2 regions of the Silvibacterium dinghuense genome follow, and region 2 is predicted to be linked to the other one. Evidence: riboswitches for the same ligand, from Rfam matches in the RefSeq annotation. Region 2 holds a riboswitch; the other holds the start of a gene.
The links. A riboswitch is a leader RNA that binds a small molecule or an ion and turns the genes downstream of it on or off. The one in region 2 is predicted to bind cobalamin.
Positions count from the first base shown of each region.

Region 1: linked by a shared signal. The riboswitch ahead of ESZ00_RS13365 (ribonucleoside-diphosphate reductase subunit alpha) and the one ahead of ESZ00_RS07340 (TonB-dependent receptor) in region 2 are both predicted to bind cobalamin.

Region 1 covers NZ_SDMK01000002.1:996,060-1,001,296, reverse strand. Annotated here, with positions in the region: gene ESZ00_RS13380 (TetR/AcrR family transcriptional regulator C-terminal domain-containing protein) at 1-285, opposite strand, end outside; gene ESZ00_RS13375 (quinone oxidoreductase family protein) at 386-1,372, shown strand; gene ESZ00_RS13370 (alpha/beta hydrolase-fold protein) at 1,465-3,174, shown strand; cobalamin riboswitch at 3,279-3,471, shown strand; gene ESZ00_RS13365 (ribonucleoside-diphosphate reductase subunit alpha) at 3,575-5,237, shown strand, end outside.
Region 2 covers NZ_SDMK01000001.1:1,872,288-1,877,524, reverse strand. Annotated here, with positions in the region: gene bglX (beta-glucosidase BglX) at 1-936, shown strand, start outside; tRNA gene ESZ00_RS07350 (tRNA-Ser) at 1,006-1,095, shown strand; cobalamin riboswitch at 1,207-1,377, shown strand; gene cobU (bifunctional adenosylcobinamide kinase/adenosylcobinamide-phosphate guanylyltransferase) at 1,509-2,063, shown strand; cobalamin riboswitch at 2,125-2,300, shown strand; gene ESZ00_RS07340 (TonB-dependent receptor) at 2,312-4,774, shown strand; gene cobT (nicotinate-nucleotide--dimethylbenzimidazole phosphoribosyltransferase) at 4,759-5,237, shown strand, end outside.

The DNA.
Region 1 (5,237 bases), on a different contig from region 2:
ATCGCGGTAGCCGAGTAGCACCTTACGCAGCCCAGTGCCGAAAGCAACGGCCCAGGCTGTCCAGTCTGAAGTGTTGCGAGCGGGAATGAGTTGCGAAGCGCCTTCTGCGAGTACGAGCGTCGCCATCTCGTCGAGAAGCGCCTCTTTGCTGGCGAAGTGCCAGTAGATGGACGCCGCCTGCACCTTCAACTCGCGGCCGAGGAGGCGCAGCGTGAGCTGCTCAAGCCCCACCTCGTTCAGCAGCTTGAGCGCCGCGCGGACCACCATGTCCCGATTTACCTTCACGAGTCCAGAGTAGCAGGATTGACTTTCTGAATCTAACGTTGTTCAAATAAATCTAACGTTGTTAGATAGGCAGGATTTGAGAACGAAGGGAGAGTGGACGATGAAAGCAGCGATTGTGCATGAGGTAGGAGCTTCCCCGGTGTATGGAGAGTTCGATGAGGCAGGTCTTGAGGCGGCGGCAGCCGCAGAAGGCATGGAGCTGGTGCGGGTGAGCGCGTCTGCGCTGAGCCCGTTCAGCAAATTGCGTTCAACTGGCAAGCATTACAGCTCAGGCAGAGTTTTTCCGGTCGTGGCTGGAGCCGACGGTGTGGGCCGGACAGCCGACGGCAGGCGCGTGTACTTTGTCCTGCCGGAGGCTCCTTATGGCGCGCTGGCCGAGAAAACGCTGGTGCGGAGCCGGCAATGCATTGCTGTGCCGGACGAGGTGGACGACGTGACGGCGGCTGCAATTGTGAATCCCGGCATGTCCGGCTGGGCGGCGCTGGTGGAGCGGGCGCGGCTGGTGCGCGGTGAGACGGTGCTGGTGCACGGCGCCACCAGCACGGCGGGAAGGCTGGCGGTGCAGATCGCGAAGCACCTCGGCGCGGCGCGTGTGATTGGCACGGGGCGGAATGAGCGCGAACTCGAGGAGCTACTTTCGCTTGGCGTGGACAAGGTAATCCCGTTTCGCGTGGGTGCGGACCATCCGAATGGCGCGCAGGCGTTTGAGTCGGCATTGATCGAGGAGTTTGGGCGGGGCATCGACGTGGTCGTCGACTACCTGTGGGGCGAGAGCGCGAAAGCGGTCATCACGGCGATCGCCAGGGCAGTCGAAGAGGCGCATCCGGTGCGGTTCGTGCATGTCGGTTCGGCGGCAGGCGAGAGAAATGTAGATCTGCCGGGCGAGGCGCTACGCTCTTCGGCGATCCAGCTGATGGGCAGCGGCGTGAAGAGTGTGCCCATGGTGAAGCTGCTGGAGGTGATCGGGCAGGTATTGGCTGCGGTAAAGCCGGCAGGGCTATCGATCGCGACAAAGACCATGCCGCTTGCAGAGATCGCCGAGGCATGGAGCGCTTCGGCCAAGCCGCGCATCGTTTGCACCGTATAGGTGGCGACTTTTCCCGGAGACAGAAAACAGAGGAGCAGCCTGCGTGCGGGCTGCTATTCTTCGTCCACGGATTTTCTGTTTTCAGGAGAGATATGCATCGTCTGGCAATTGCGGCAGTTGCTGTCCTTACGTGCGTCTGTGCGCATGCGCAGCGGATTGAGGTTTCGATTCCGGCTTCGAAGCCTTTGAACGGGCACCTGGTCCTGGTCTTCTCGAAGAACACGGAGTCGGAGCCGCGTGATCAGCTGGAGGAGAACTATCTTTCCTCGCAGGGATTCGGCGTGGATGTGGTCAACCAGGACCCGGCGAAGCCGATCGTGGTGGATGCGGCGACCGTCGGCTATCCGCGCAAGACGCTGAACGATCTGGACGCGGGCGATTACACGGTGCAGGCCGTCTTCAACGTCTACGAAGAGTTTCACCTCGAAAATGGCAAGACGCTCTGGCTGCCGCCGGACAAGGGCGAAGGACAACACTGGAATCACAAGCCAGGCAATCCTTACGACGCGCCGGTGAAGGTGCATTTTGATCCGAAGTCGAAGACTGTGCTGAAGCTGACGCTGGACAAGGTGATTCCTCCCATCGAGGGCACGGACGAAGATCCGGCGGTGATGGCAGCAAAGGATCCTGGCGCGAAGTGGCTGAAGTACGAGCGATTCCGCAGTGAAAAGCTGAGTAAATTCTGGGGACGCGACGTCTACCTGGGCGCATGGGTGCTGCTGCCCGATGGCTTCGACGAGCATCCGGATGCGCACTATCCGCTGGTTGTCTATCAGGATCACTACCATGCGGGCTTCGGGCCGCTGCCGTGGGTGACGACGCCTCCTGACCCGAAGGCAAAGGGCGGTCCGCGCCGTGGAAGCGCGGGCTACCGCTTTTATCAGGACTGGACCTCGGGTCGGCTGCCGCGCGTGATCATGATCTACGTGCAGAACGCGAACCCATACTATGACGACTCGTACGTGGTGGACTCGGCGAATGTGGGCCCTTACGGCTCGGCGATCAACGAGGAGCTGATCCCGTTTATCGAGAAGAAGTATCGCGGCCTTGGGCAGGGATGGGCGCGCGCTACCTTCGGCGGCTCGACCGGCGGCTGGGAAGCTTTGGCGACGCAAGTCTTCTATCCGGATATGTACAACGGAACCTGGGCAGCGTGCCCTGACCCGGTGGACTTCCACGGCTATCAGAACATCGATCTCTACAACGATGCGAATGCCTTTGTCCGCAAGGGCGACTTCGGCGAGATTCCGATAGCGGCTGATCGCAAGCCGGATGGCTCGATCATCGCGAACACCGATGCTGAGTTCCGCTTCGAATATGTGCTGGGCACGCATGGGCGCTCCACCGAGCAGTGGAATATCTGGCAGGCGGTCTTTTCACCCCAGGGAGCAGATGGCTACCCGGCACAGGTGATCGATCCGCTGACGGGGGAGATCGACAAGCAGGTCGTCGAGTACTGGCATGAGCACTACGACCTGAACGCCTATATGCAGAAGAACTGGGCGACGCTGGGACCGAAGCTCGAGGGCAAGCTGCACCTCGCGGTCGGAGACGGCGACACCTATTTCCTGAACAACGCGGTGCATGATCTACAGAAGTCGCTCGAGGCGACGCGCAATCCGCACTCGGACGCCCAGTTTCAGTACGGGCCGGGTGAGCCGCATTGCTATACGGGCGGTCCGGCCGAGTACACGATGCAGGAAAACAATGCGAACTGGCCGCAGCGGGTGCTTCCGCAGATGGTCGATCACATGCTGAGAACGGCGCCCGAAGGAGCGGATGTAAAGAGCTGGCGTTACTGATTCGTTAATAGAGAGCGGCTACCGGTCACCCATGGTGGGGTTTTGCAGAGATTTGCAGAATATCCACAATGGGTGGTCTTGTTTGTGGCTGTCGACTCAACTTATAGTGGGTTTATTCCGATGGTTCCTTCTATGAGGAGGATGAAAAGGGAATCCGGTGAAACTCCGGAACTGCCCCGCAGCGGTTAGCAGGTACGAAAGCCACGAGGACACTGGGTCCCGTTCGGACCTCGGGAAGTCTGGCAAGTAGGTTCGAACCTGCATAGTCCGAAGACCTGCCAACGGAAATATACGTTCGCGCCTCCGAGGGGAGGCGAAGTAACGGTAACTGGCGCTGCTCCGCCCGGAGCGGCTGGTGCTGTTTCTTCGCATGCTTTCCGAGGCCCAGGAGACTCTCCCGATGGCCGCTACTACCGATCGCATTCCTGTACAGACGACCCTCTCCGATGTGACGCCGGGTTTTCCCGTGCCCGAAGAGACGGCGGTGATGCATGTGCGCAAACGCAATGGATCACTCGAGCCGGTGGACGTAAACAAGATCGTGCGTGCGGTGCAGCGATGCGCTCACGGGCTGCAGCATGTGGATTCGATCCGCGTGGCTTCGAAGACGATCGGCGGCCTGTATGATGGCGCGACCACGCAGGAGCTGGACAAGATTTCGATCGACACGGCGGCTTCGCTGATCGCCGAAGAGCCGCAGTATTCGCGGCTGGCGGCACGCCTGCTGCTGGCGACCATCACGAAGGAGGTTTCGAATTTCAACCTCTACTCCTTCTCGCAGTCGATCAACTACGGGCACCATGAAGGTGTGGTCAGCAACGCCACGGCCGAGTTCGTGCATACCCACGCCCGCAAGCTGAATGACGCGATCGATGACAGCTTCTCCGATCGCTTCGAATACTTCGGCCTGCGCACAGTCTACGACCGCTACCTTCTGCGCGATCCGCTTTCGCGCCGCATCATCGAGACGCCGCAGCACTTCTTTCTGCGTGTAGCCTGCGGTCTGGCGCAGTCGCCGAATGAGGCCATCAACTTCTATCGGTTGATTGCGTCGCTCGACTACCTGCCATCCTCGCCGACGCTCTTCAACTCGGGCACCAAGCATGCGCAGATGTCTTCGTGCTATCTGCACGATTCGCCGCTCGACTCGCTCGACAGCATCTACGACACCTATAAGAATGTTGCACTGCTGTCGAAGTTCTCCGGCGGTATCGGGCTCGCATTCCACCGTGTGCGCTCCGAAGGATCGTTGATCCGCGCGACAAATGGCCTCTCAAACGGCATCGTGCCGTGGCTGCGCACGCTGGACAGCTCCGTGGCGGCGGTCAACCAGGGTGGCAAGCGCAAGGGCGCATGCTGCGTGTACCTGGAGCCGTGGCACGCGGACATCGAGCAGTTCCTCGAGTTGCGAGACAACACCGGCGACGTGGCGCGCCGTACCCACAATCTGAATCTGGCCAACTGGATCTCCGACCTCTTCATGCAACGCGTGGAGGCCGACGGTACCTGGTCGCTCTTCGATCCGAAGGACGTGCCGCAGTTGCCCGACCTTTATGGTGATGACTTCAAGGCTGCTTATGAGAAAGCCGAAGAGGAAAAGCTCTATCGCCGCCAGATCAAGGCTCGCGACCTGTATGCACGCATGATGCGCACGCTGGCCGAGACCGGCAATGGCTGGATGACCTTCAAGGACGCGACCAACCTGAAGTGCAACCAGACCGGCGAGCAGGGCAATGTGGTGCACCTCTCGAACCTGTGCACCGAGATCACCGAGGTGACCTCGAGCGACCAGACAGCGGTGTGCAACCTGGGCTCGATCAACCTTGGGCGGCACGTGACCTGGGATGCCGACGGACGGCCGAGCTTCGACTTCGAGAAGCTGGCGCGCACCGTGCACACTGCGGTGCCGATGCTCGATCGCGTGATCGACATCAACTACTATCCGATCGAGGAAGCGGCAAGCTCCAACGCGAAGTGGCGTCCGGTGGGTCTCGGCCTGATGGGCCTGCAGGACGTCTTCTTCCAGATGCGGCTGGCCTTCGATTCTCCTGAAGCGCAGGCGC
Region 2 (5,237 bases):
CCCGGAGCGGATGTTCTCTATGAGCAAGGCGTTCAGATCCGCCGCAAGTATCCTTCGATGTTCGATGCCCTCTTCGGTGTCAAGCCGGAGCCAGAATGGCCGGCCTCCGAGGCAAAGCAGCATCTCGATAACGCGGTCCGCGCGGCCCGCGAGTCGGACATCGTTGTCCTGGTGCTCGGTGAGGCGCAGAACATGAGCGGTGAGCGTGCTTCGCGCGAGTCGCTGGCGCTGCCTGGCGAGGAAGAGCAGTTGCTCGAAGCAGTCGCGGCTGCTGGTAAGCCCGTCGTTCTGGTGATGCTCAATGGCCGTCCGCTCGATCTGCGCTGGGCCTCCGCGCACGTGCCGGCGATTCTCGAGGCCTGGTATCCGGGCACGCAGGGCGGCAATGCCATTGCGGACCTGCTCTTCGGCGATGCCGTTCCGGGTGGCAAGCTGCCCATCACCTGGCCGCGCGATGTAGGGCAGGTGCCTCAGCCCTACGCTCACAACACCACGCAGGACCCCGAAGACAGCGGTATCCGCTACTGGGATGAGGAGAGCACGCCGCTCTATCCTTTCGGCTACGGCCTCAGCTACACGACGTTCGCCTTCTCCAACCTGAAGCTCGATCGCTCTGCCGTTACCCCGGCCGATACCGTAAATGTATCTGTCGATGTGACAAATACAGGCGCTGTGGCCGGGGACGAGGTGGTGCAGCTCTATACGCATCAGCGCTATGGGCTTGCTTCGCGTCCGGTGCGGGAGCTGAAGGGCTTCGAGCGTGTGAGCCTCAAACCCGGAGAGACGAAGACCGTCCACTTCGCCCTTGACCGCGATCAGCTCGCCTACTGGAGTGCGGCCACGCATGGCTGGACCTTCGATCCCTCGATCTACGATGTGTGGGCCGGAGACGACTCCCGGGCCGCTCTTCATGCGCAGTTCGAGGTGCAAAAGTAGGCTTTGGGCCAGTCGGGCTCCAGCGGACGCGCTGCATTACAATAAGTGCAGCGTGTCCGCGCCCGTCGCGGAGGGATGTGTGAGTGGTTGAAACAGGCGGTCTTGAAAACCGCTTTACCCGTAAGGGTAACGGGGGTTCGAATCCCTCTCCCTCCGCCAGCTTTTAATCCTTTTCTGCAGTTTTCCACTCAAAATCCAGAGTTCCTGTGCATGCGGAGGAAGACGTTCCCCTGCATCGGCTGCAGGCGTTGACCTTCCGGCAGCCGGACGGTATCTTTCAAGACATCTGGTGTTCGGGAAGGCGGTGCGAATCCGCCACTACCCCGTAACTGTGAACGCGGAGAGATCGGCATTTTGCGCCACTGGGACTGAAGTTCTGGGAAGGCCGCTCGATTTCAGTGAGGCGTGAGTCAGGAGACCGGCCAGATGCCAGTCCGGGCTGATTCAACTTCGATGGGAGAGTTGAAGAGCATGAGCACGGGATCACCTTCCGGATCACGTGGCAGCGGATTTCTCGTTCCTTCCCGCTTTGCCTTTGTGCGTTCGCCCTGGCGAGCGCCGGAAAGCCGAGCATGTTCACACCTGCACCTTCGCGCGTAACCCTCGTCCTGGGCGGGGTGCGCAGCGGCAAGAGCCGTTATGCGCTCGAACTCGCCTCGCATGCTGACCGTGTAACGTTTCTCGCCACCGCCGAGCGGCGGGATGACGAAGAGATGCGGCGCAAGATCGAACGCCATCGAGCCGAGCGGCCCGGGCACTGGAAGACAATCGAAGAGCCGCTGCGGCTGGCTGAGACGATTGGATCGGTGCAGGATTGTGATCTGCTGGTTATCGACTGCCTCACCTTATATGCGGGCAAGCTGCTCGACACCTTCAGCGGCGATCCCGACGGGCTGTCGAAGGCTGTTGCTGATCTTTGTGCTGCATTGAAGGCAGCGCCCTGCTCTGTGATCCTTGTATCGAATGAAGTGGGCAGCGGAGTAGTTCCGGCCTTCGAGCTGGGGCGGCGCTATCGCGATCTGCTGGGCGAGATCAACCAGCGTGTCGCGGCCCTCGCTGATCATGTGGTCCTCATGGTGGCGGGGCTGCCGCTCACATTGAAGGGTATGGCGGCTTCCGCGCCTTAGCGTTTTCCTGTGATCGAAATGGACTGTCGCGGTCCGTTTCGATGCAGGGAGTGTATTCACGGAACATCATCACCAGCAGGGTGTCGGGAAGCGCGGTGCAAATCCGCCACTACCCCGTAACTGTGAGCGCAGAGAGAAGTGCAGGAAGTTCTAACGCCACTGGAGCCTGGCTCCCGGAAGGCAGCACTTGCTCGATGACGCGCGAGTCAGGAGACCGGCCCGGCTGCAGCACGAACCCGAGGGGGAACATGTCTGTTTTTGTACGTCGATTGTCTACCTGTGGCTTTCTCGCACTTTTCCTGTCTCCGTCATGGTTCCCCACTCTGCAGGCGCAGAAGTTCGGTGAGCTTCATGGCACGGTGGTCGATCCGCTGGGCGCGGCGGTTGCCGATGCCGCGGTGAGTCTCGTCGAGAATGAGCATGTGATCGCCAGCACGCGCAGTGACCGCACCGGCGCGTACCATTTCGCAATCCCGGCTGCGGGGCGTTATAGCATTCGCGCCGCTGCTCCATCCTTTCAGGCTGCCGGCAGTCAGAGCGTATATCTCTCCGCGTCCGGAGACGGCGAGCTGAACGTTACGCTCGCCACGCCCACGCTCACGCAGCAGGTGACGGTTACTTCGACGGGTGCTCCGACGCCGGAAGCGCAGACCGGAACCTCGGTGACGGTGATGCCGTCCGAGGACTTTCGCTATGCTGCCGAGGTGCAGGACCCGCTTCGCCTGGTGCCAGGACTGCAGATGACGCAGACCGGCGAGATGGGCGGCACGACTGCGCTGTACATCCGCGGCGGCGCATCGGATGCGAACAAGGTGCTGATCGACGGCATCCCGGCCGATGCTATCGGTGGAGCGGTGGAGTTTGCCAACCTCGCGAGCACGGGCATCCAGTCGATCGAAGTGCTGCGCGAACCGAACAGTGCGCTCTATGGCTCCGATGCGCTGGCCGGTGTCGTCAGTCTTACCACGCCGTGCGGATCGACGGAGCTACCCTACATCACCTATGCCGGCGAGGCGGGCAACTTCCGCACCTATCGCAACAACGTGACCGCGGGCATGGCATATAAGCATTTCGATCTCTACTCGGCCTTTGCGCGCATCGACACCGACAACAACATCCCGAACAGCGAGTTCCACAATGCTACCTATGCCGGTAACTTCGGATGGACGCCGAACCGGGCCAACGATCTTCGCTTTACCGTACGCCATGTCATCGTCTCCGGTGGTCAGCCGAACGCCATTGCGCTCTACGGCATCCCCGACGACGGGCAGCAGAAGGAGCAGGATAACTATTACGGCGTGACCTGGAATAACCAGGCTACGGATAAGTGGCATAACATGGTTCGCTACGGAGGTCTGCGGCTGAACTCCGAATACAACGACTTTGGCGCGACCGGTATTTACGATCCCGAGATCGGGTACTGGCTCGGCGCGCCGGTCACAATCACCGGCGCCAACGGCTACTCTGTGCATGGACAGGCCATCTTTCAGTACAGCGATACCTATTCGCAGTACCTGTCGCCATCGAGCCGCGACTTTGTCTACGCGCAGAGCGATTACAGCGTGACGCCGCACTTCCTGGCGCTCGGCGCATTTAAGTACGAGCACGAGTATGGCGCGGCGGGATACACCGGCGAGACACCGAGCACGATCAGCCGCGATAACTACAGCTACACGCTGCAGCTCTCCGGCGATGTCCGCAACCGGCTCTTCTGGAACCTGGGCACAGGGCTTGAAGACAACGGCCTTTTCGGATTTGCGGCGACTCCGCGTGCGTCGCTTGCGTACTACCTCGTGCGTCCTTCGGACCGTAGTTTCTTCAACGGCACCAAGCTGCACGCGAGCTTCGGCAAGGGCATCAAGGAGCCGAGTGTCTATGACCAGACCAACTCACTTTACGGGTTGCTGGAGCCGCTCTCCGATGGCGCGCAGCTGATCTCGCAGTATCACGTAACGCCGCTTGGAGCGGAAGATTCGCGCACCTACGATGCTGGCGTGGATCAGCAGATCTTCAAAGGACGCGGGCTTCTGGGTGTCACGTACTTCCACAATGCATTTACGAATGGAGTGGAATACGTGCCGCAGGCCGGCCTCATCGAGCTGGGCATTCCGGCTGCCGATCTGCCGCCCTTCGAATACGGCGGAGCCTACATCAACTCGCTTGCGTATCGCGCGCAGGGCGCCGAGGTCGAGCTACAGTATCAGCTGGGTACGCATCTCTTCACTCGCGGCGGATATACCTACACCGATGCCGTGGTGCAGCATTCGTTCTCGAGCGATAACCTCTCGCCCAGTTACAACACTGCGTCGAGCTTCAGCAATGTCCCCATCGGCGCCGACTCTCCGCTGGTCGGCGCGCGGCCCTTTCGCATCGCTCCGCATACCGGCTACTTCGCGCTCAACTATACGCAGAAGAAATTCTATGCCACGCTGAGCGGCACGCTGGTCGGCCGCCGCGACGACAGCGACTTCCTCTATGATGCGAACTTCGGTACCAGCCTGCTGCTTCCGAATCGCAATCTGCTGGGCGCGTATCAGCGGCTGGAGCTCGGCGGCGGTTATCAGGTTTCGCATCGGGTGAATGTGTACACCAATATCCAGAACCTTTTGAGCGAGCATTATTTTGAGGCATTCGGTTATCCTGCGCTTCCGCTCACCTTCCGGTCGGGTGTTCAGTTCAACTTTGGAGGGTCTTCATGGAGCCTGAAGTAAGCGCGCTTCTGTCCGGCATAGAACGGCCGAGTGAGGAGTGGCGCAGCAGGGCGCGTCAGCATCTCGACACGCTGACCAAGCCACTGGGAAGCCTGGGGCGTCTCGAAGATATGGCCGCGCAGATCGCAGCCATCCGCAGAGAACGCATGAGCGAGCCGGCTCGTAAGGCAGTCTACGTCTTTGCCGCCGATCATGGGGTGGCGGAGTCAGGCGTGAGCGCCTATCCACGCGAAGTCACGGTGCAGATGGTGCACAACTTTCTCTCCGGCGGCGCAGCCATCAACGTGCTTGCGCGGCAACATGATGTGGCGCTGCACGTAGTGGATGTAGGCGTGGATACGGACTTCGGTGAAATCCCCGGCCTGCTGCACCACAAGGTGAAGCGTGGCACGCGCAACATGCTGCATGCGCCGGCGATGAGCCGGGAAGAGGCGCTCGCCGCGCTGCACACGGGGTATCGCCT